DNA from 3 places in the Halomonas sp. M4R1S46 genome. Region 1 is predicted to be linked to each of the others. Evidence: predicted binding sites of a transcription regulator. Region 1 holds the regulator's gene; each other region holds the start of a gene.
The links. Region 1 encodes sigma-54, which starts transcription at its own class of promoters, with help from an activator protein. Its sites were predicted from a motif close to TGGCACNNNNNTTGCTNT; they were not measured.

Region 1 (7,536 bases):
TAACCCTGCAGGGCCAGCACCATGCCGATGAACAGTCCCGAGACCAGGATGATGGCCAGCGACATCACCCCGACGAAGTGCATCTGGCGCAGCCACAGCCGGAGGCCCTCGGCCGAGGGCAGGCCGACGACCGACAGGCCCAGGAAGATCGCGGCCCGGCCGAGGCCCTCGAGCACCTCGCAGCCCAGCCGGCCGAGATGGCGGATGCGCTCGATCATCGCGGCCCTCCCGTGCCCAGCAGGTCGGCATGGAAGTCCACGGCCGGGTAGTGGAAGGGCACCGGACCGTCGGGCTCACCGTGAATGAACTGGCTGACCCGCGGGTCGCGGTTCACGTCGAGGCTCTCCGGGGTGCCATGGGCCATGACCTGGCCGTCGGAGATCACATACACATAGTCGGCGATGGACAGGGTCTCCTTGATGTCGTGGGAAACCACCACCGCGGTCAGCCCCAGGGCGTCGTTGAGGCGCCGGATCAGTTGGACCAGCACGCCCATGGAGATGGGGTCCTGGCCGACGAAGGGCTCGTCGTAGAGGATCAGCTCGGGATCCAGGGCGATGGCACGGGCCAGCGCCACGCGCCGCGCCATCCCCCCGGACAGCTCCGCGGGCATCAGCTCCCGGGCGCCGCGCAGCCCGACCGCCTGGAGCTTCATCAGCACCAGGTCACGGATCATCGCCTCGGGCAGGTCGGTATGCACGCGCAGGGGGAAGGCCACGTTCTCGAAGACATCGAGATCCGAGAACAGGGCCCCGCTCTGGAACAGCATGCCCATGCGCCGACGCAGCCGGAACAGCGCCTTGCGCGACAGGGCGTGCACCTCCTGGCCATCGATGTGCACCCGCCCGGCATCGGGCGTCAACTGGCCGCCGATCAGCTTGAGCAGGGTGGTCTTGCCGGTGCCGCTGGGGCCCATGATCGCCGTGATCTTGCCCTTGGGCACGGCCATGTCGATGCCACGGAAGATCTCCGTCTCTCCGCGGGAGAAGTGCAGGCCCTCCACTTCGACGAGAGGGGAATCGGTCATCCACTAGCCTTCCCTGTAAAATTATCGAACATCGTATCCTAACGGGGTCCCGGGGCGCCAGCGCCGGGGTGTCGCGGCTTGCGCCGGCGGGACGCAACAGGTTCAATGGGCGCCCTTTCAGCCACCGGACGCCCGCCCTCGCCATGCTGGTTCCCTCGCTCACCGTACTCCTCGGCTTCATCGGCCGGCTGTGGAGCCCCGACCGCTTCGTCGGCGCCGCTGCCTGACCACTTGAGACAATCCCCGCAACGGGCAACAATCACCGCCATGACTGACGACACTTCGACTCCCGCCGCCGGCCTTCTCGACAGCGCCGTGCGCACCCTGACCCTGGAACAGCAGGCCATCGCCGCCCTCATCGAGCGGCTGGATGGCGACTTCGAACGGGCGTGCGAGCTGATCCTGGCCTGTCGCGGCCGTGTCGTGGTCACCGGCATGGGCAAGTCCGGACACATCGCCGGCAAGATCGCCGCCACCCTGGCCAGCACCGGTACGCCGGCCTTCTTCGTGCATCCCGGCGAGGCCAGCCATGGCGACCTGGGCATGATCACCCCCGGCGACGTGGTCCTGGCGCTGTCCAATTCCGGCGAGACCGCCGAGGTCACCGCCCTGCTGCCCCTGCTCAAGCGCCTCGGCACGCCCCTGATCAGCATGACCGGCCGCCCCGGCTCGACCCTCGCCCGCCATGCCGACGCCCACCTGGACGCCGGCGTCGAGCGCGAGGCCTGCCCGCTGGACCTGGCGCCCACCTCCTCGACCACCGCCTCCCTGGCGCTGGGCGACGCCCTGGCCGTGGCGCTGCTCGAGTGCCGGGGCTTCACGGCCGAGGACTTCGCCCTCTCCCACCCGGGCGGCAGCCTCGGCAAGCGGCTGCTGCTCAGGGTCGCGGACCTGATGCACCAGGGCAGCCGCCTGCCCCGGGTGGCACTCGGCAGCCCGCTGCGCGATGCGCTGCTGGAGATCACCCGCCAGGGCCTGGGCTTCACCTGCGTGGTCGACGACGACGGCCGGCTGGCCGGCGTCTACACCGACGGCGACCTGCGCCGCACCCTCGACCAGCACAGCGACCTCACCGGGCTTCGGGTGGATGCGGTGATGACCGTGCCCGGCAAGCGGGTGGCCCCCGACATGCTGGCCGCCGAGGCGGTACGCATCATGGATGACAACCGCATCACGGCCCTGGCCGTGGTGGACAACGAGGGACGCCCGGTCGGCGCCCTGCACATGCACGACCTGCTCGCCAGTGGCGTGATCTGACCCCAAGGAGCTCCCATGACCCTCGATGCCCCCCTGATGGACCCCGGTCTCGTCGACCGCCTGCGTCGTATCCGCCTGCTGGCCATGGACGTGGACGGCGTGCTGACCGATGGCCGCCTCTACTTCCAGTCCGACGGCGGCGAGACCAAGGCCTTCCATACCTTGGACGGCCATGGGATCAAGCTGCTGCACCGCGCCGGCATCGAGGTGGCCCTGATCACCGGGCGTGACTCGCCCATGGTCAGCCGCCGCGCCGCCGCCCTGGGCATCCAGCACCTCTACCAGGGCATCGAGAAGAAGCTGCCGACGCTGCGCCAGCTGTGCACCCGACTGGGCATCGGCCTCGAGCAGGTGGCCTACTGCGGCGACGACATGCCCGACGTGGCCGCCATCCGCCAGGCCGGCGTCGGCATCAGCGTGCCCGGCGCGCCGAGCTATATCCGCCAGCACGCCGACTGGGTGACCGAGCGCGAGGGCGGCCACGGCGCGGTGCGCGAGATCTGCGACACCCTGCTGCAGGCCCAGGGACACTGGGACGCCGTACTCGACACCTACCTGCACGGCAAGGCCTGACGCCATGCGCCTGCCGCGCCCCGGGTTCCGGACCTGGCTGTTGCTGGTGCTGCTCGCCCTGGGCGGCGGCCTGGCGCTGCTCGACCAGCGCGAGGCCTCGCGCCCGGGCGCGGTGCCCCGGGATGCCGCCGGCGAGCCGGACTACTTCCTCGAGGACGCGCGCCTGACCCGCTTCGATGCCCAGGGCCGTCCCCACCAGCGCCTCGAGACCCCGCGCCTGGTGCACACCCCCGACGATGACGTCACCCGCCTCGAGACGCCCGACGTCCGACTGCGCGACGACAGCGGGCGACGCTGGCTGGCCACCGCCGCCCGCGGGCGCCTGGGCGCCGGCGGCAACCCCCTGCTGCTGGAGGGGGACGCCCGGCTCACGGCCCCCCGGGAGCGCTGGCACCTGGAAACCGAGGCCCTTCACTACGACGCCGATACCGGGCATGCCTGGAGCGAGACACCGGCCCTGCTCCGCCAGCCCCCGCAGCGGATGCGGGGCGAGCGGTTCGATGCCTGGATCCATGACAATCGTGCCCGGCTGGCCGACAATGTGCGCGGCCATCACCCGCCGACCACCCCAGAGGACCCCGAGCCATGATGCGACCGCCCCCCGCGACCCTGCTGGCCCTGAGCCTCGCCGCCCTGTCCCTGGCCGCCGGCCCGGCGCTGGCGCTGGAGGGCGATGCCAGCGCCCCCATCCAGGTCGAGGCCGATCGTCTCGACCTGGACGATCGCGCCGGCACGGCCGTCTATCGCGGCGACGTGACGATCACCCAGGGCAGCATGCAACTGACCGGCGAGCGCGTCGAGATCCAGCGCAATGCGGCCGGTCGGCTGACCCGGGCCACCGCCACCGGGGAGCGGGCCTACCTCGAGCAGAAGCCCGCCCCCGACGAGCCGCTGGTGCGCGGCTGGGGACGTACCGTGGTCTACCATGTGGCCGAGCGCCGCATCGAGCTGATCGACCAGGCCGAGCTGCACCAGGGGGGTGACACCTTCGACGGGGGCTACCTGGAGTACTTCCTCGACCGCCGCGTGGTCCAGGCCCGTTCCGCGGCCGAGGGGGTCGACGAGCGCCAGCGGGTCCGCATGACCCTGGAGCCGGAGCAGCAGGACGCCCCATGAAGACCCTCAGCGCCCGCCACCTCGCCAAGAGCTACAAGCGTCGCCGTGTCGTGCACGACATCAGCCTGGAGATCGAGCAGGGACGCATCGTCGGCCTGCTCGGCCCCAACGGCGCCGGCAAGACCACCTCCTTCTACATGATCGTCGGCCTGGTGCGGGCCGATGCGGGCTCGGTGGCCATCGACGACCGGGACCTCTCCGGCACCGCCATGCACGAGCGCGCCCGGGCCGGCATCGGCTACCTGCCCCAGGAGGCCTCGATCTTCCGCAAGCTCTCCGTGGCCGACAACATCATGGCCATCCTCGAGACCCGCCGGGACCTCGACCGCGCCGGCCGCCAGGCCCGCCTGGAGCAGCTGCTGGAGGACTTCCACGTCACCCATATCCGCGACAACCCGGGCATGAGCCTGTCCGGCGGCGAGCGTCGGCGAGTCGAGATCGCCCGCGCCCTGGCCACCGAACCTGACTTCATCCTGCTCGACGAGCCCTTCGCCGGGGTCGACCCGATCTCGGTGGGCGAGATCAAGGGCATCATTCGCCAGCTCAAGGCCCGCGAGATCGGCGTGCTGATCACCGATCACAACGTGCGCGAGACCCTCGACATCTGCGACGGGGCCTACATCGTCGGCGACGGCCAGATCATCGCCGAGGGCGATGCCGAGGCAATCCTCGCCAACCAGAAGGTCCGCGACGTCTATCTGGGCCAGGACTTCCGCCTGTGAGCCGACCCTTATTGGTAAGTTACTGATATAATGTCGCCAAGCGACGACAGGCACGCTGTTTGCCATTGGCACGCTAATTGCTAGCCTCGGGGCTTGCATGCCTCCCTCCGGCGCACTAGGGTGGTGGCTTCATCGCCAGTCGAATGGATCCCCCCATGGCCATGAAGGCTTCCCTGCAACTCCGCGTCGGCACCCAGCTGACCATGACCCCCCAGCTGCAGCAGGCCATCGCCCTGCTGCAGCTCTCCACCCTGGACCTGCGCCAGGAGATCCAGCAGGCCCTGGAGGCCAACCCGATGCTGGAAATGGAGGATGAGTTCGGCGAACAGGCCGTCAGCGAGGCCGCGGACGACGACTGGGCCAGCGAGATCCCCGACGAGCTGGCCGTGGACAGCGACTGGGCCGACACCTTCCAGGACGCCGGCCTGGGCAGTGGCGGCGAGGCCCCGGACTTCGAACGCCAGGCCGCCGGCCAGAGCCTGCAGGGCCACCTGACCTGGCAGCTGGCCATGAGCGGCCTGGGCGAGCGGGAGACGCACATCGCCGAGAGCCTGATCGACGCCGTGAACGGCGATGGCTACCTGGAGCAGTCCCTCGACGAGCTGCGCGAGGGGCTGCGCCCCCAGGGCCTGGAGGGGCTCGCCACCCGCGAGGTCGAGGGCGTGCTGCTGCGCCTTCAGCAGTTCGAGCCCACCGGGGTCTTCGCCCGGGACCTGCGCGAGTGCCTGCTGCTGCAGCTCGCCGCCCTGCCCCAGGACACCCCCCTGCTCCCCCAGGCCCGGCGGCTGGTCCGCCAGTTCCTCGAGGCCCTGGCCGGCAACGACCGGCGCCTGCTCAAGCGCCGGCTGGGGCTGGAAGATGCCGTGCTCGACGAGGTGATCGCGCTGATACGCGGCCTCGATCCGCGCCCGGGCAGTGCCTTCGCCGCCGGCGACAGCGACTACGTGATCCCCGACCTGATCGCCCGCCCCAGCGAGCAGGGCTGGCGGATCGAGCTCAACCCGGAGGCGCTGCCGCGGCTGCGTATCCAGCCCGACTATGCGGCACTGATCAAGCGTGCCGACAAGAGCCAGGACAACCAGTTCCTCAAGGACCACCTCCAGGAGGCGCGCTGGCTGCTCAAGAGCCTGACCAGCCGCAACGACACCCTGCTGCGCGTCGGTCGCGAGGTCATGGCCCGCCAGCTGGACTTCCTGGAACGCGGCGAGGAGGCCATGAGGCCGCTGATCCTCGCCGATATCGCCCAGGCCGTGGAGATGCACGAGTCGACCATCTCCCGGGTCACCACCCAGAAGTTCATCCACACCCCGCGGGGCGTGTTCGAGCTCAAGTACTTCTTCTCCAGCCAGGTGGGCGGTGGTGACGAGGCCCATTCCAGCACCGCGATCCGCGCCCGCATCCGCAAGCTGATCCAGGAGGAGCCGCCGCGCAAGCCGCTGTCGGACAGCAAGCTCGTCGACCTGCTCGCCGAGGAAGGCATCGAGGTGGCCAGGCGCACCGTGGCCAAGTACCGCGAGGCCATGCACATCCCCTCGTCGAGCCAGCGCAAGCGCCTCGCCTGATGCCGTCCGGCGGCGCCGTCGACAGCGTGGAAGGGCCCCTGGCACGGGGGGTTTGCACGGCACCAAAAAGGGTTACAATCGAGGCACCACCCAAGGAGCAAGGAGCGTGTCATGCAAGTCAATCTCACCGGCCACCACGTGGAACTGACCGACCCCCTGCGTGACTATGTGCAGGAAAAGCTCACGCGCCTGGAACGCCACTACGACAACATCACGACCGTGCAGGTCACGCTCTCCGTCGAGAAGGAACGCCAGCAGGCCGCTTGCACCCTGCATGCCGCCGGTGCCGATCTTCATGCCGAAGCCATGGACGGTGACATGTACGCCGCCATCGATGCCCTCGCCGACAAGCTGGATCGCCAGCTGGTCAAGCACAAGGAAAAGACCCAGGCTCGCGCTCAGGGCGCCGCCGGCGTCCGTTGAGCCGCCCCATGTCACTGGAAACCATCCTGCCCCCCGAGCGCACGCTCTTCGCGGTGCCGGGGGGAAGCAAGAAGCGGGTCCTGGAATTCTTCAGCACCTTCATCGCCCAGAACACCCCGAGCCTCGACAGCCAGGAGGTCTTCAGCCGGCTGATCGGCCGCGAGCGCCTCGGCAGCACCGGCATCGGCCACGGGGTGGCCATCCCGCATGCCCGCAACCCCCACTGCAAGGCACCCATCGCCGGCTTCCTCCGGCTCGCCGAGCCGGTGGACTTCGACGCCGTGGACGGTGATCCCGTCGACCTGGTGTTCGTGCTGCTGGTGCCCGAGGAGGCGGACGATGCCCACCTCGCCCTGCTCGGCCAGGTGGCCGGGGTGATGAACGACGCCGAAACCCGCAGCGCCCTGCGCCACGCCGAGAGCCAGCAGGAGCTCCACGACCGCCTCACCGAGGCCATCCGACGACAGACACCGGCCGACGGCAACGGCTAGCCGGCCCGGGCCGGCCGGCCCCGACCAGGAGATCCCCCATGCAGCTCGTGATCATCAGCGGCCGCTCCGGCTCGGGCAAGTCGATCGCACTGCAGGCCCTGGAGGACCTCGGCTACTACGCCATCGACAATCTTCCGGCCATGCTGCTCGGCCCCCTGGTGGACGAGCTGCGCAGCGGCCAGTCGCTGCGCAGCTCCATCGCCGTGAGCATCGATGCCCGCAACCTGCCCCACGCCCTGGAACGCTTCCCTGCCCTGCTCGAGGACGTGCGGGCCCGCAACATCCACTGCCAGGTGGTCTACCTGACCACCGATGCCCGTATCCTGCTGGAGCGCTACTCGGCGACCCGTCGCCGCCACCCCCTG
Region 2 (7,536 bases), 1.6 Mb from region 1:
CAGGCCCCATCGCTGCACCCCGTGGGGGAATCCGCCGAAGCCAAGACGCCCGAGGCCCGCCCGCTGTGGAGCGAGCGCGACCAGTGGCTGATCACCTACGGCGACAGCCTGGTCGACGGCGAGGGCGCGCCCCTCGACGTGCTCGACGACTTCCTCGCGAGCCGCCTCGCCGATACCTTCAGCGGGGTCCACCTGCTGCCGTTCTTTCCCTGGAGCAGCGACGACGGCTTCTCGGTCATCCACTACCGGGAGGTCGACCCGGCCCTCGGCGACTGGCACCAGGTACGCCGCCTGGCCGAGCGCTTCGACCTGATGGTCGACCTGGTGCTCAACCATGTCTCGCGGGAATCGCTGTGGTTCGTCGACTACCTCGCCGGCAGCCAGCCGGGCCGCGACTACTTCATCGAGATGGCGCCGGACACCGACCTCTCCGCGGTGGTGCGCCCGCGCAACTCGCCGCTGCTGGTCAAGGTGCCTACCCGGCGCGGCCCCCGACACCTGTGGGCGACCTTCTCCGAGGACCAGATCGACCTGAACTTCGCCAACCCGGACGTGTTGCTGGAGTTCGTGGGCATCCTGCTCTTCTACCTGTCCCAGGGGGCCCGGGTGATCCGCCTGGACGCCATCGCCTACCTGTGGAAGGAGGTCGGCACCTCCTGCATCCATCTCCCCCAGACCCACGAGGTGGTGCGTCTGCTGCGGGCCATCGTCGACCATGTGGCCCCGGGGACGCTGATCCTCACCGAGACCAACGTCCCCCACCCGGAGAACCTCGACTACTTCGGTCTGGAACGTCTTTCGGGCGGGGGGCTCGAGTGGCTCGACGAGGCCAGCCCAGAGCCGGCGACGCCCGACGAGGCGCATCTGGTCTACCAGTTCCCCCTGCCGCCGCTGCTGCTGCACACCCTGACCAGCGGCGAGGCGGGCACCCTGGCCGCCTGGCTGAAGGGCCTGCCGGCGCTGCCGCCGGGCTGCGGCTTCCTCAACTTCACCGCCAGCCACGACGGCATCGGCGTGCGCCCCCTGGAGGGCTGGCTGCCGCCCCACGAGATCGAGGCGCTGCTCGAGCTGATGCACCGCTTCGGGGGCTTCGTCAGCATGCGCACCCGGGACGACGGCCAGGACAGTCCCTACGAGATCAACATCACCTGGTTCGATGCCATGAAGGGCACGCGCCGCGGCCCGGATCCCTGGCAGGTGCCGCGCTTCCTGTGCAGCCAGCAGCTGATGCTGGGCCTGCGGGGCATCCCCGCGCTCTACCTGCACGTGCTGACCGGGACCCTGAACGACCTGGAGGGCGTGGAGCGCAGCGGGCGGCTGCGCTCCATCAATCGCCGCCGCTGGCAGCGCGAGGAGCTCGCCCTGCTGCTCGACAGCCCCAGCACCCCGACTCGCGATGTCTTCGCGGCCCTGACGCGCCTGCTGCAGGCCCGCCGCCGCGAACCCTGTTTCCATCCCGACGCCCCCCAGCGCGTGTGGGAGACGCCGCCGTCGCTGCTGGTCTTCGAGCGGGGGCCCCTGGACGACGGCCGGCGCCTGCTGGCGATGCACAACATCACCGACACGCCCCAGCCATTGCCCCTGGACGCCCTGGCCGGCGAGGCCTGGCACGATCTGCTGGAGGAGGCGCCCTGGGTGCCGGTGGACAGCCTGCCGCCCTACGGCGCCTTGTGGCTGGTCAACCGGCCGCTCGACTAGCGGCCGGTATTGTCTTGCTCGACGACGTCGGCCATGCGCGCCGGCAGGTCGGGAATGGCGGCGCGGACACGGTTCCAGCTGGGGATGAAGGGCCGCTCGCCGGGGTTGTCGAGGAAGACGCTGCCGGCCTCCAGCAGGTTGGTGGCGAACAGCTCCACCGCCTGCTCCTCGCCGTGGCGATCCAGGCTCAGGCCGTTCATCACCGCATCGTGGTCGTAGGCCTCGATCAGGTCCAGCGCCAGCCGGTAGTAGGTGGCCTTGAGGGTGCGGAAGCCCTCGGCGCTGAAGGTCACGCCCTGGGTGGCCAGCTTGCGGTAGAGCGCCTTGGCGATGTCGAGGCTCATGCGGTTGAGCCCGGCGGAGGCGTCCTGCTCGGAGACCGGCTGGTGCTTGTGGTCGTAGGCATCGGCGAGATCCACCTGGCAGAGGCGCTTGGTGGAATAGTTGCGGTGCACCTCGGAGAGCACCCCGATCTCCAGCCCCCAGTCGGCGGGAATGCGGATGCCGTCCAGCACCTCGCTGCGCATGGCGAACTCCCCGGACAGCGGATAGCGGTAGCTGTCCAGGTACTCCAGGTAGGGCAGCGGGCCGTGGATCTGCTTGAGGGCCCGCAGCAGGGGGGTGACCATCAGCCGCGACACCCGGCCGTTGAGCCGGCCGTCGGCGATGCGCGGGTAGTAGCCCTTGCAGAACTCGTAGTTGAAGTAGGGATGCGCCACCGGGTAGAAGAGCCGCGCCAGCAGGCTGCGGTCGTAGGTGAGGACGTCGCAGTCGTGCAGCGCCACCACCTCGCTGCGGTGTGAGGCCTGCACGTAGCCGGCACAGTACCAGACGTTGCGCCCCTTGCCCGGCTGCTGGGGCGCCAGCCCCTGGGCCTCCAGCTCGGCATCCAGGGCGCGCAGCCCCGGTCCGTCGTTCCACAGGATACGATGGTGCTGGGGCAGCCGGGAGAAGAAGCGCCGGGCGTGCAGGAACTGCTCCCGGTCGGCCCGGTCGAGCCCGATCACCACCTCCGAGAGGTAGGGCACCCGGGCGAGCTCCTCGACGATGTTGGCCAGCGCCGGTCCCTCCAGCTCGGAGAACAGCGAGGGCAGGATCAGGCTCATGGGCCGCCGCCGGGAAAACTGCACCAGGTCGGCCTCGAGGGCGTCCAGGGGGCGGCGGGTGAGGTTGTGGAAGTCGGTGATGATGCCGTTCTGATGGAAGTCGCTCATGCCAGGCCCCTCCCCTGGGTCGACGGATCCGCGGGCGTCAGCGCCGGCCGCGCCCGGCACCTCGCTCGCCCCCACCAGTGGTCCACCCCCTCGGCCCAGCCGGCGGGGCCACTGGCCCGGCTGCGATACAGCGCCGGCTGCCGCGGGGCGACCTCGAGGCCGTGGCAGCCCCGGATCACCACCGCCTGGTCCACCGCCTCGAGCATGGTGATATCGTTGGGGCCGTCGCCCAGCCCCAGGGTCAGGGGATGCACGCCGCGCAGCGCCTCGAGGCGCGCCACCAGCCAGCTCACGGCACTGCCCTTGTCGGCCTCCCCGGTGACATGCCAGAAGCGCCCGCCCCGCACCAGGCGCAGGCCGTCGCCGGCCAGCCCCTCGCGGAACGCGGCCAGGCGTTCGTCGCTGTCCTCCCAGGTCAAGGGCTCGCTGCCCTCGCGCATCCTGGCCAGGCGCGCCTCTTGCTCGCCCAGGCCGGTGAAGGCGACCAGCGCGTCGAGCGCCATCTCGCTCATCGCCGTGAAGCGTATGCCCAGCCGCTCCCGCCACACCGCCAGGCGCTGGCGGATGAAGCCGATATCGACCCCGAGCGTGCGAATCACCAGGCCGTCGGGCCCCGGGATGCGTTCCAGCCGGGCATGGCACCAGGCGGGGGGCAGGCCGACCACCGCCCCGTTCTCGGCGACGAAGGGCGATGCCGTCAGCCCCAGCGTCTGGCGCAGGGGCAGCAGCTCGCTGCGGGTCTTGCTGGTCACCGGGATGACCGGCACCCCGAGCATCGCCAGGCGCTCCAGCCAGGGGGCGGCCGGCGACCAGTCGTAGCTCTGGTGGTCGAGCAGGGAGCCGTCGAGATCGGTGAAGAGCAGTCGCGAGGACGGCGCATCACCGGGGAACATCCAGTCGCAGGGCATGGCATCACCTTGTGTGTCCCGGTTACGGGCAATGCCTTGCACGGCACGTGCCAGGTCGGCCGCAAGCCCCCGGCAGCCCCCCGCAGGGTATCGCAGAGAGCAGCAACGCTAGGGGGTGAGCGACGGCAGGACCGGGGTGCAGGACCACCGAGGAGGCGCTGTGAACCCCTCCCTGGGCGCTACCGACGCCATCCCTAGCGTAGGACCTCCTCTAAGGTCTGCCCCCGGCCCACCGCCCCGCTACAGGCAACTGCGATAGCCTTGAGCTCCCCTGCCGATGGGCGTCGGAGGTGGCGGCGGGGCCGCGCCGCCCGTGTAGGCGGCTCCTCGCGCCCGGATACGCACCAAAAGAGGGCAGGATGCGTCTCGCGCCCTGCCGCCCTGCCCCGCCACGACGCGCGACGCCCCCGCCGTGACCGGCGGGGGCGTCGTATTGGTGCGCCCTGTGATGCGAATCGCGCTCAGAAGTGGTAGGTCGCCCCGACGCTGACCGCATCGAAGTCGAAGCGCGACTCCTCCAGATAGCGCATGTAATCGGCGTCCACCGAGAGGTTGGGCATCACGGCGTAGCTGGCCCCCCCGCCATAGGAGAGATCACTCTCGGAATCGTCGCTGCCCTCGAACTCCACCTCGGTGGCCCCCAGCAGGCCGAAGATCCGGATCCGCGGCGTAACCGGCAGCATGCCCTTGGCGTAGCCGCCGGCCAGGTAGTCGAGGTCCACCGGACCATCGGAGCCGCCGGTGCCCAGGTGGCCCTCGAGGGCGAAGTAGTCATTGAAGGCCACCCCGCCCCGCAGGCGCAGTCCGGTGCTGTCGAAATCCCCGCCCCGGCCCTCGGGATCCAGCTCCCAGAACATCGCATCGGCGCCGACATAGGGGCTCGGCTGGTACATCATTGGCCCGCCCTGGGCCTGGACGGCCGTCGCGGCGAACAGGCAGGCCGCGGACACCACAGGAATCGCCAATCTCTTCATGATACTCCTCCCGTCGGGAAACGATGTTTCCCCGCGTTTATGACAGTCTGGTACAAGGTGGGGCAACCCGCCATGCTGCCTTGCTCGACGTCAGGGGGAGCGCGGCATGGCCGCCACGGTCACTGCGGGAACCCCCGGCCCATGGTAGATTCGAGACCTCGGCCGCCCGCCGGCAGGGCGGCCCCGGACACCACAGGAAGCGGCATGCAAGACCCGGTACTGGTGATCAACTGCGGTTCGTCATCGATCAAGTACGCGCTGGTTCCGAGCGCCCACCAGGCGTCTCGGCTAGCCGGCCTGGTGGAACGGCTGGGGGCCGTGGATGCCCGCCTCACGGGCACCGACCGGCGGGGACAGCGCGTTTCCCGCGCCCTGAACGGTGCCGGGCATCACGAGGCCATGTCGGCGATCCTGGAACAGCTGGAGGGCCTGGCGCCAGTCGGCGTGGGCCACCGCATCGTCCACGGCGGCGAGCGCTTCACTGACGCCACCCTGCTGGACGATGCGGTGCTGCGTCGCCTCGAGACCATCAGCGAGCTGGCGCCGCTGCACAACCCCGCCAACCTCGAGGGCGTGGCCGCCACGCGGCGGCTGTTCCCGTCGCTGCCCCAGGTGGCGGTGTTCGACACCGCCTTTCACCAGAGCCTGCCGCCCAGGGCCTATCGCTATGCCCTTCCCGAGGCCCTCTATCGCAACCAGGGGATCCGCCGCTATGGCTTCCACGGCAGCAGCCATGCCTATGTCAGCCGCCGTGTCGACCGCCTGAGCGATCGCCCCCATGGGGGCTGGCTGATCGCCCACCTGGGCAATGGCTGCTCCACCTGTGCGGTCTGGCAGGGTCGGAGCCTCGACACCAGCATGGGCCTGACGCCCCTCGAGGGCCTGGTGATGGGCACCCGCAGCGGCGATGTCGACCCGGGACTGCATGTCCACCTGTCCCGCCGGCTGGGTTGGTCGCTGGAACGCATCGACACCCTGCTCAACAAGGAGAGCGGCCTGCTGGGCCTGTCCGGGCTGTCCAACGACATGCGCCGCCTCGAGCAGGCCGCGGCGGAGCACCACGCCGGCGCCACCCTGGCCATCGAGGTGTTCTGCTACCGGCTCGCCAAGTCCCTGGCGGGCCTGTCCTGCGCCCTGCCCCGCCTGGACGGCATCGTCTTCACCGGCGGCATCGGCGAGAATGCCGCCGCCATCCGCGCCCGGGTGATCGACCAGCTGCCGCACTTCGGGCTGCGCCTCTCAGCGACGGCCAATGCCCACGCGGTGGGGGGCGAGGAAGGGCGCATCGATGCCGGCGGCCCCCGGCCACAGGTGTGGGTGATCCCCACCGACGAGGAGGCGCATATCGCCGAGGAAACGCGCTGCCTGCTGGAGATCCCCTGCCCATGAGTCCTGTCGACGCCACGGCCACCGAGCCCCGGACCCTGCTGGTCGTGCCCACCGACGCCGGCGTTGGCCTGACCTCGGCCTGTCTCGGCCTGCTGCGGGCCCTGGACACCCTGGGCCTGCGCACCGGCTTCATGAAGCCCTTCCGCCAGGACGATCTCAACGGGGAGGGGCCGGACCGCTCCTCGGCCCTGGTGGCCAGCACCCTGGGGCTGACGCCCCCCTTGCCACTGCCCCAGCCGGCGCTGGAGCGGCTGCTGCGCGAGGATCGGCTCGACGAGCTGATGGAGCACGCCGTGGAGCGCCACGCCGAGCTGGCCGCCCCGGCGAACGGCGAGCCGGCCGAACTGATCCTGGTGGAGGGGCTGGCCCCCAGCCTGCACAGCAGCTACGCCACCCGGCTCAACGCCCAGCTGGCCCACGCCCTGGATGCCCGCATCCTGCTGGTCACCGATGGCGACCCCGCCGATCCCCAGGCCCTGGCCGAGCGGCTGGACATGCATGCCCAGGCCTTCGACGGCGACGAGACGCGGCGCACCCTGGGTTGCCTGCTGATGCGGCTGCCGCCCCAGGAGGCCGCCGCCGAACCCCCGGAGGCCTCGGCCCACCGGGCACAAGCCATCCTCGCGGCCTGGCGGGAGCGCCTGGCCACCCTCGATGCCGAGACGCCCCCGCTGATCGCGGCGGTCCCCTATCACGCCGCCCTGAGTGCCCCGCGGATCCTGGACGTGGCCCGCGCCCTGGACGCGCGCTTCCTCCACGAGGGCGAGGCCGCGACACGCCGGGTGCTGGGGACCAGCCTGTGCGCCCGCAGTGCGGCGCACTCCCTGCATGCCTTCCAGTCGGGGCGGCTGATCGTCAGTTCCGGGGATCGCGACGACACCCTGCTGGCGACGGCATTGGCCACCATGAACGGGGCCCGCCTGGCCGGGCTCCTGCTGACCCATGGCGAGCCGCCCGAGCCGGCGATGATCGACTTCTGCCGCCCGGCCCTGCAGACCGGCCTGCCGGTGCTGGCCGTGGACAGCGACAGCTATACCACGGCCCGTCGACTGGACCAGATGAGTCGCGACATCCCCCAGGACGATCCCGAGCGGGCCGAGCGGGTGACGCGCTTCGTCGCCGACCACCTGGACCTCGACTGGCTCCGCCAGACGCTGAGCCATGGCTTTCCCCACCGGCTGTCGCCGGCGGCCTTCCGTCACCGGCTGGTACAGATGGCGCAGCGGGTCCGGCGGCGCATCGTGCTGCCCGAGGGAGACGAGCCACGCACCTTGGAGGCCGCCATCGTCTGCCAGCGCCGCGGCATCGCCGACTGCGTGCTGCTGGGCAAGCGCGAGGCGATCGCCGAGGTGG
Region 3 (7,536 bases), 920 kb from region 1:
GCCAAGGTTCGGGACGCCTGGTGGAACTCGTCACGCCGCGCCAGTTGTCGTGAGGCCGAACCCATCGGCAGTCCTGGGCCGGCACGAGTGTGCCCCGGTCGAGTCGCCGGGGTGCGGCATCGCGAGTCGAGGCGGGCCTAGTCCGCCGGACCGATCAGGTGCTTGACCTCCAGGTAGGCGGAGAGTCCCCAGGGGCCGAGCTCGCGGCCGATGCCGCTGATCCCGAAGCCGCCCCAGCCGGCCTCCGGCATCACCAGTTGCTCGCTGTTGACCCAGATGCTGCCGGCGCGTAGCGCGCGGCCGACGCGCCGAGCACGTTCCGAATCCCCCGAGATCACGGTGGCGGCGAGGCCGAAGGCGGAATCGTTGGCCAGCGCGATGGCCTCGGCATCGCTCTCGACGCTGCGGGCGCAGAGCACCGGGCCGAAGATCTCCTCCCGCCACAGGCGGCTCGCGGTGGGCACGTCGCGAAACAGGGTCGGGGCGATGAACTCGCCCTGGGTGGGCAAGTCCCGATGGCGGGCGTCGCGCACCGCGACGAGGCCCTCCTCGGCGGCGATGGCCAGGTAGCCCTCCACGGCCTTCCGCTGGCGGGCGCTGGTCATGGGCCCCATGTCGGTGGCCTCGTCCAGCGGGTCGCCCAGGCGGATGGCGTCGATGCGCGTGGCCAGGGCCGCGTAGAGCGCCTCGGCCAGCGACGCATGGACGATCAGCCGCGAGGTGGCCGAGCAGATCTGGCCGGAGTTGAAGTAGATACCGGCCATCACCCAGTCGGCGGCCGCCTCGAGGCCGGCATCGTCGAGCACCAGGATCGGCGACTTGCCACCGAGTTCCAGCGACACCCCGCGCACGCCCTCGGCGGCGGCGCGCATGACCTTCTCGCCCACGGCATTGCTGCCGGTGAAGGATAGCTTGTCGATGCCGGGATGGGCGGTGAGCGGCGCGCCGATGCCCTCGCCGTCACCGTGCACCAGGTTGAGCACCCCGGCCGGCAGGCCGATCTCGAGGGCGATCTCCGCCAGCGCCTGCTCGGGTAGCGGCGTCACCTCGGAGGGCTTGAAGACCACCGTGCAGCCGGCGGCCAGCGCCGGGGCGATCTTCCAGGCGCTGGTCACCAGCGGGAAGTTCCAGGGGGTGATCAGGCCCACGACCCCCGCGGGATCCTCGTAGCTACGGGCCTCGATGCCGTCCATGCCGTGCTCGACGAGGCGTCCCTGGCGCGCCTCCAGCGCCCGGGCCTGGCCGGCGTAATAGCGGTAGCAGGCGATGGCATCGTCCAGGTCGATGCCGGCCTCGGCCAGCGCCTTGCCGTTGTTGGTCGCCGACAGCCGCATCAGCGCCTCGCGCCGGGTCTCGAGCCCCTCGGCGAAGGCCTCGAGGTATTCGGCCCGGCGCTCGCCGCCCAGGGCCTGCCAGGCGGGCAGGGCGCGGCGGGCGGCGGCCACCGCGGCGTCCACGTCGGCCGCCTCGCCGGCGGTGAGCTCGGCGATCGGCACCTGGCGATAGGGGTCGGTCACCGCCAGGGAGCGCGTCCCCCGGGAGGTGATCCATTGATTGTCGATAAACTGCTTGGTCAGTCGTTGCACGGCAAGGCTCCGGTGGGACCGACCGGTGGGGCCGGTCACGGGGAAAGGGGCGGAATCAGTCGATGGCGGCCAGCCAGGCGGCGGCATCGATCTCGATCAGCAAGGGGCCGTCGGAGGGTCGGGTGGCCAGGGCGTGGGCCAGTTCGGCGGGAGCGCCGACGCGGGTGGCCAGACAGCCGAAGCCCTGGGCCACGGTCAGGAAGTCCGGGGCCCGGATGTCGACGCCCAGGCGAGTGACGCCGGCGTCGTCCATGAAGCGGCGGATCTCATCAAAGCCCTGGTTGTGCCAGAGCAGGATCACCACCGGCAGCCCCTCCTCCACCGCGCAGGCCAGCTCGCTGAGGGTGAACATGATGCCGCCGTCGCCGACCAGCGCGACCACCGGCAGGTCGGGCCGGGCGATGCTGGCGCCCAGGGCCGCCGGCAGGCCGTAGCCGAGCGTGCCGTAACCAGTGGAGGCGTTGAAGAAACGGCGCGGGGTCGGCTGGGCGACCAGGTGGTTGGCGGCGTAGGTGGTGGCGCAGGAATCGCCGACCAGGATCGCCTCGGGCAGGGCCTCGCGCAGGGTCGCGAACAGCGGCACATAGGCGGCGAAGGCCGGATCCCGGGGCAGGTCCAGGGTCGCGAGGGCGGCGTGGGTGCGGGCGGCTCCGTCGCGGGCCAGGCGCACGCCGGCGAAGCGCGCCGCCAGGCCTTCCAGGGTCTGGCCGGCGTCCGCCACCAGGGCCAGGTCCGCGGCCTGGTTGCGGGCGAGCTGCTGGGGGTCGACATCCACCCGGATCAGTCGGCCGTCCAGGCGGAAGCCGTCGTCGAAGACCACGTCGTAGTCGGTCTCGCCGAGCTCGGTGCCGATGGCCAGCACCACGTCGGCTTCCCGGGCCAGCGCGCGCACCGCCGGCAGCGAGGCATTGGCGCCCAGATCCAGGGGGTGGTCGCGGCCGAGCAGGCCCTTGGCGTTGATGGTGGTGACGGCGGGCGCGTCCAGGGCCTCGACCAGGGACCTGGCGGCCCCGGGCGCATCCACGCAGCCGCCACCGAGCAGCACCAGCGGGCGGGCGGCCGCGCCGAGCCAGTCGGCGGCCTGGGCCAGCGCCGCCTCGGCCGGGGCGGATGGCGCCAGGGGGCGGCGGTGCCAGGTGCGAGGGGCGCGCACCGGGGCATCGAACAGGTCGATGGGGATCTCGATATGCACCGGCCCCGGGCGGGCCCCCTCGAACACCGCGGAGGCCCGGGCCAGGGTCTCCGGCAGGGCGTCGGGGTCGAGCAACGTCTGGCTGAAGCGGGCGACCCCGGCGATCAGCTGCTGCTGACTCGGCAACTCGTGCAGCCGGCCCTGGCCACGGCCCAGGGTGTCGCGGCGGCTGACGCTGGAGATCACCAGCATCGGGACCGAATCGGCCAGCGCCTGGCCCATGGCGGTGGCGATGTTGGTCATGCCGGGGCCGGTGATGATGAAGCACACCCCGGGCCGGCCGGTGGCCCGGGCGTAGCCGTCGGCCATGAAGCCTGCGCCCTGCTCGTGGCGGGGCGTCACGTGGCGGATGCCGCTCGCCTCGCCGCCCGCCAGGCCGCGGTAGAGCTCGACGGTGTGCACGCCGGGAATGCCGAACACGGTGTCGGTGCCGTAGGTGTCGCGCAGCAGGCGGATCAGCAGCTCGGCGCAGGTCATCGGTGTCTCTCCGTTCAGTGGCATTGAGGTTCCCTCAGCCCACCAGCCAGTGGCCCATGAGCACGATGATCGGCAGGGTGATGGCGGTGCGCAGCAGGAAGATGGCCACCAGCTCCCAGAGCTTGAGCGGGATCTTCGACTTGAGCAGCAGGGCGCCGATCTCCGACATGTAGATCAGTTGGGTCAGCGACAGGCAGGCGATCACGAAACGCGTCAGCTCGCTCTCGATGTCGCTGGCCAGCACCGCCGGCAGGAACATGTCGGCGAAGCCGACCAGGGTCGCCGGGGCAGCCGCCTCGGCCTCGGGCACCTGCATCCACTCCAGCACCGGCACCATGGGATAGGACAGCCAGGTGAACAGCGGTGTGAACTCGGCCAGCATCAGGGCCACGGTGCCGATGGCGATCACCAGGGGCAGCAGGCCGAAGAAGATGTCGGCGACGTTGAACAGGGCGTGACGCAGCAGTTGGCGCGGGCCGGGGGCCTGCTCGGCGCGGGCCACCGCGACGCCCAGGCTGTAGCGAAGCAGGTTCTGGTTGCCGGTGTTCTCTTCCTGGATCTGGCAGCCGGCCGGCTCGTAGTAGCTGTTCGGCTTGCGCGACAACGGCGGCAGCCGCGGCACGATCACGGCGGCGACGAGGCCGGCGACGACCACGGTGAGGTAGAAGGGCACGAACAGGTGGTTGATGCCGATGAAGCTGGTCACCAGCAGCGCGAAGGCGATCGAGACGATCGAGAAGTTGGTGGCGATCGCCGAGGCCTCGCGACGGTTGTAGAAGCCCTGTTCGTACTGCTGGGTGGTGATCAGCACGCCGACGGTGCCCGAGCCCATCCAGGAGGCCGTGGCATCGATGGCGCTGCGCCCCGGCAGTCCGAAGATGATGCGGAAGGGCGTACGCACCAGGCTGCCGATGAACTCCATGAAGCCGAAGTCGACCAGGAAGGGCAGCAGGATGGCGGCGAAGAAGAAGAAGGTCAGCAGCACCGGTGCCAGGTCGTTGAGCATCACGCCGCCGGTGAAGGAGGCGGTGATCACCGTCGGGCCGACCTGGAAATAGGTCATCAGCGCGAAGAGGGCGCCGAGCGAGCGCATGATGACCCACAGGGGGGCGACGTCGAACAGCTCGCGCAGCATGCCCTCCCGGGCCCATTCGGGCCGGGTGAGCTTGACGATGCCGGTCAACAGCACCGACAGGCAAAGCACCAGGGTGGCGATGGCGGGCAGCGCCTCGCCGAGCAGGGCCTTGAGGCCATCGGCCATCAGGCCCATGCCGATATTGATGGTGTCGCCCGTGGAGAAGGGCACCAGGAAGAGGCCCACGCCGAGCAGCGAGGGGATCAGGAACTTCAGCAGCCCGTGGCGGCTGAGCCGGGTGGTCTCGGACGCGATGGCCGAGGCGGAATCGAGAGGGGACGGCATGGCAGTTACCCTTGTTGGCATTGTAATCGTCGAACCCGGCCCGGGGGCCGGGGTGTCACGAGGGGGTCTCGGGCCTAGTCACGGCGCCGGACACCGGGCAGCACGCAGAGCATCTCGTAGAGCAGGGTGGCGCCCATCAGCGCGGTGTTGCCGCTGGGGTCGTAGGGCGGCGCGACTTCCACCAGGTCGCCGCCGACCACGTTGAGGCCCCAGGCGCCGCGCACGATCTCCAGGCCCTGCTGGCCGGTGAGCCCACCCATCTCGACGGTGCCGGTGCCGGGGGCCACCGAGGGGTCCAGGCCATCGATGTCGAAGGAGATGTAGACCGGGGCGTCGCCCATCTGCTCGCGTACCTCGGCCATCAACGGGGCCAACGACTTGTACCAGCACTGCTCGGCGGTGACGACCCGGAAGCCCTGATCGCGGCACCAGTCGAAGTCGTCGGCGGCGTAACCGGTGCCGCGCAGGCCGATCTGCACCACGCGCTGGCTGTCCAGCAGGCCCTCCTCCTGGGCGCGGCGGAAGGGACAGCCGTGGGCGACCTCCTCGCCGAACATGTGCTCGTTGACGTCGGCGTGGGCGTCGATATGGATCAGCCCGACCGGGCCGTGCTTCCGGGCGATCGCCCGCAGCAACGGCCAGGTCAGGGTGTGGTCGCCGCCCAGCGTCAGCGGCACGCAGCCATGGGACAACACCTCGTCGTAGTAGCGGGTGATGATGTCGAGGTTCTTCGGCAGGTTGAAGGTGTTGATCGGCACATCACCGATATCGGCGACCTGCAGGCTGTCGAAGGGCGCGGCGCGGGTGGCCATGTTGTAGGGGCGCAGCATGCGCGACTCGTCGCGGATCTGGCGCGGCCCGAGGCGGGTACCGGGGCGGTTGGAGGTGCCGATGTCCATGGGCACGCCGATGAAGGCGGCATCCAGGCCGGCGGCATCGGCCTGGGTGGGCAGGCGCATCATGGTGGCGGGGCCGCCGAAGCGCGGCATCTCGTTGCCGCCCAGGGGCTGATTGAAGTCGCTCACGAAAGGCTCCGTCTCGCAATGGGTGTCAGGAGTGACAAAGCAGGAAGCGTGCCATGTTTTAAGATATTGATATGGAAGTGGTTCCTGTCGACATGATGCAGAAGTGGATCATTGCCGCGCCCGCAGTGATACACTGCTGCATCAATGATCCACTTGTGTATCGGTAGGGCCCCATGGGCGACATCGACAGCGATATCCTGCGCACCATCATCGACACCGCCCATGACCACTTCTTCGTGGTCGATGCCAGCGGCCGCGTTCTGGACGTGAGTCCGGCGGCGGCGGCGGTCTACGGCATGTCCCGGGAGGACCTGTGCCGAACCACCGTCCAGGCCCTCGAGGCCCAGGGGGTGCTCAGGCCCTCGGTCAGCCTGGAGGTGATGCGCACCGGCAAGCCCGCCCAACTGATGCAGGAGACCGGTACCGGCCGGCGGGTCGTCGCCCAGGCCCACCCGGTCTTCCGGGACGGCAAGCTGGCCGCCGTGGTCAGCCGCTCCATGGACCTGACCGACCTGCAGCTGCTGCAGGAGGAATATGCCCTGTTGCAGCGGCGCTTCAGCGACCACCTGCGGCGCAGCGGCGTCGCCGACGAGCCGGGACTCGAGGCCGAGCTGGACGACCTGGAGGTGCGCAGCGGGGTGATGCGCGAGGTTGCCCTGCTGCTCAAGCGGGTGGCGCCCACCGCAGCCACGGTGCTGATGCTCGGCGAGTCCGGGGTCGGCAAGACCGCCTTCGCGCGGCAACTGCATCGCTGGAGCCCGCGCCAGGCCGGCCCCTTCATCGACGTCAACTGCGGGGCGATCCCGGAGAACCTGTTCGAGTCGGAGATGTTCGGCTATCGGCACGGGGCCTTCAGCGGCGCCGCGCCGGGGGGCAAGGCGGGCCTGATGGAACAGGCCGAGGGCGGCACGCTGTTCCTCGACGAGATCGGCGAGTTGCCCCTGGCGATGCAGACCAAGCTGCTCAAGGTCATCCAGGACAGCAGCGTCACGCGGCTCGGCGATACCCGGCCGCGATGCGTCGACTTCCGCCTGGTGGTGGCGACCAACCAGGACCTGGCGCGCCTCGTGGAGACCGGCCGGTTCCGCCTGGACCTCTACTATCGCCTCAATGTCATTCCCGTGACGCTGCCGCCGCTGCGCGAGCGCCGCGAGGATATTCCCGGGCTGGTCGAGCGCCAGCTCAAGCGCCTCAATGGTCGCTATGGCCGCGACAAGATCATGGCCCGGGATGTCTGGCAGCAACTGATGGGCCGGGACTGGCCCGGCAACGTACGCGAGCTGGAGAACTGGCTCGAGCGGGCCTGGCTGTCGGCGGCGGATGACGTGATCCGCGCCGACGGCCACGCCGGCACCGGGCATCCGCGCGCCCCGACAGGGGCGGGCGCCAGTGGCGTGACGGCCACGGCGCCCGACGGCGCGGGGTTGCGCGACGGGGAGACGCTCAAGGCGGCGCTCTCGCGCACCGAGCGGGCCATCCTGGCCGAGCTGTGCGGCGAGCGGACCTCGACCTACGCCATCGCCGAGCGCCTCGGCATCAGCCAGCCCAGCGTGGTGCGCAAGCTCCGCCAGCACGGCCTGCGGATCGGCCGGGAGGCCTCGTCCGGGGACAACTAGCCGGTCGCTGTACGGGGCCGCGCGCGCCGCCTACCTTGATGAGGGGCATCGGCCCCATGCCAAGGCTGACCAGAAGGAAGCGCTCATGTCCGATCGCCTGTTGCTGACCACCTCCTCCCATCTCGAGGGTTATCGCGTCATCGAACATCTCGACATCGTCTCCGCCGAATGCGTGTTCGGCATGAACGTGCTCAAGGACATGTTCGCGGGCTTTCGCGAC

Region 2: OCT48_RS13040 (HAD-IIB family hydrolase) is a predicted target of sigma-54. The motif match lies at 3,856-3,873, and genes of this name have one in related genera.
Region 3: speB (agmatinase) is a predicted target of sigma-54. The motif match lies at 5,737-5,754, and genes of this name have one in related genera.

What each region holds. Positions count from the first base shown of each region.
Region 1 covers NZ_CP107008.1:1,220,454-1,227,989, reverse strand. The annotation lists gene mlaE (lipid asymmetry maintenance ABC transporter permease subunit MlaE) at 1-218, opposite strand, end outside; gene OCT48_RS05810 (ATP-binding cassette domain-containing protein) at 215-1,027, opposite strand; gene OCT48_RS05805 (KpsF/GutQ family sugar-phosphate isomerase) at 1,295-2,284, shown strand; gene OCT48_RS05800 (KdsC family phosphatase) at 2,300-2,857, shown strand; gene lptC (LPS export ABC transporter periplasmic protein LptC) at 2,862-3,446, shown strand; gene lptA (lipopolysaccharide transport periplasmic protein LptA) at 3,443-3,973, shown strand; gene lptB (LPS export ABC transporter ATP-binding protein) at 3,970-4,695, shown strand; gene OCT48_RS05780 (RNA polymerase factor sigma-54) at 4,851-6,257, shown strand; gene hpf (ribosome hibernation-promoting factor, HPF/YfiA family) at 6,369-6,680, shown strand; gene ptsN (PTS IIA-like nitrogen regulatory protein PtsN) at 6,689-7,171, shown strand; gene rapZ (RNase adapter RapZ) at 7,210-7,536, shown strand, end outside.
Region 2 covers NZ_CP107008.1:2,778,264-2,785,799, forward strand. The annotation lists gene OCT48_RS13030 (alpha-amylase family glycosyl hydrolase) at 1-1,698, shown strand, start outside; gene OCT48_RS13035 (glycosyl transferase) at 1,695-2,912, opposite strand; gene OCT48_RS13040 (HAD-IIB family hydrolase) at 2,909-3,820, opposite strand; gene OCT48_RS13045 (porin family protein) at 4,282-4,794, opposite strand; gene OCT48_RS13050 (acetate/propionate family kinase) at 4,999-6,183, shown strand; gene pta (phosphate acetyltransferase) at 6,180-7,536, shown strand, end outside.
Region 3 covers NZ_CP107008.1:297,628-305,163, forward strand. The annotation lists gene OCT48_RS01460 (hypothetical protein) at 1-53, shown strand, start outside; gene OCT48_RS01465 (aldehyde dehydrogenase family protein) at 138-1,586, opposite strand; gene OCT48_RS01470 (5-guanidino-2-oxopentanoate decarboxylase) at 1,642-3,279, opposite strand; gene OCT48_RS01475 (YjiH family protein) at 3,290-4,675, opposite strand; gene speB (agmatinase) at 4,750-5,700, opposite strand; gene OCT48_RS01485 (sigma-54 interaction domain-containing protein) at 5,874-7,316, shown strand; gene OCT48_RS01490 (YbjQ family protein) at 7,402-7,536, shown strand, end outside.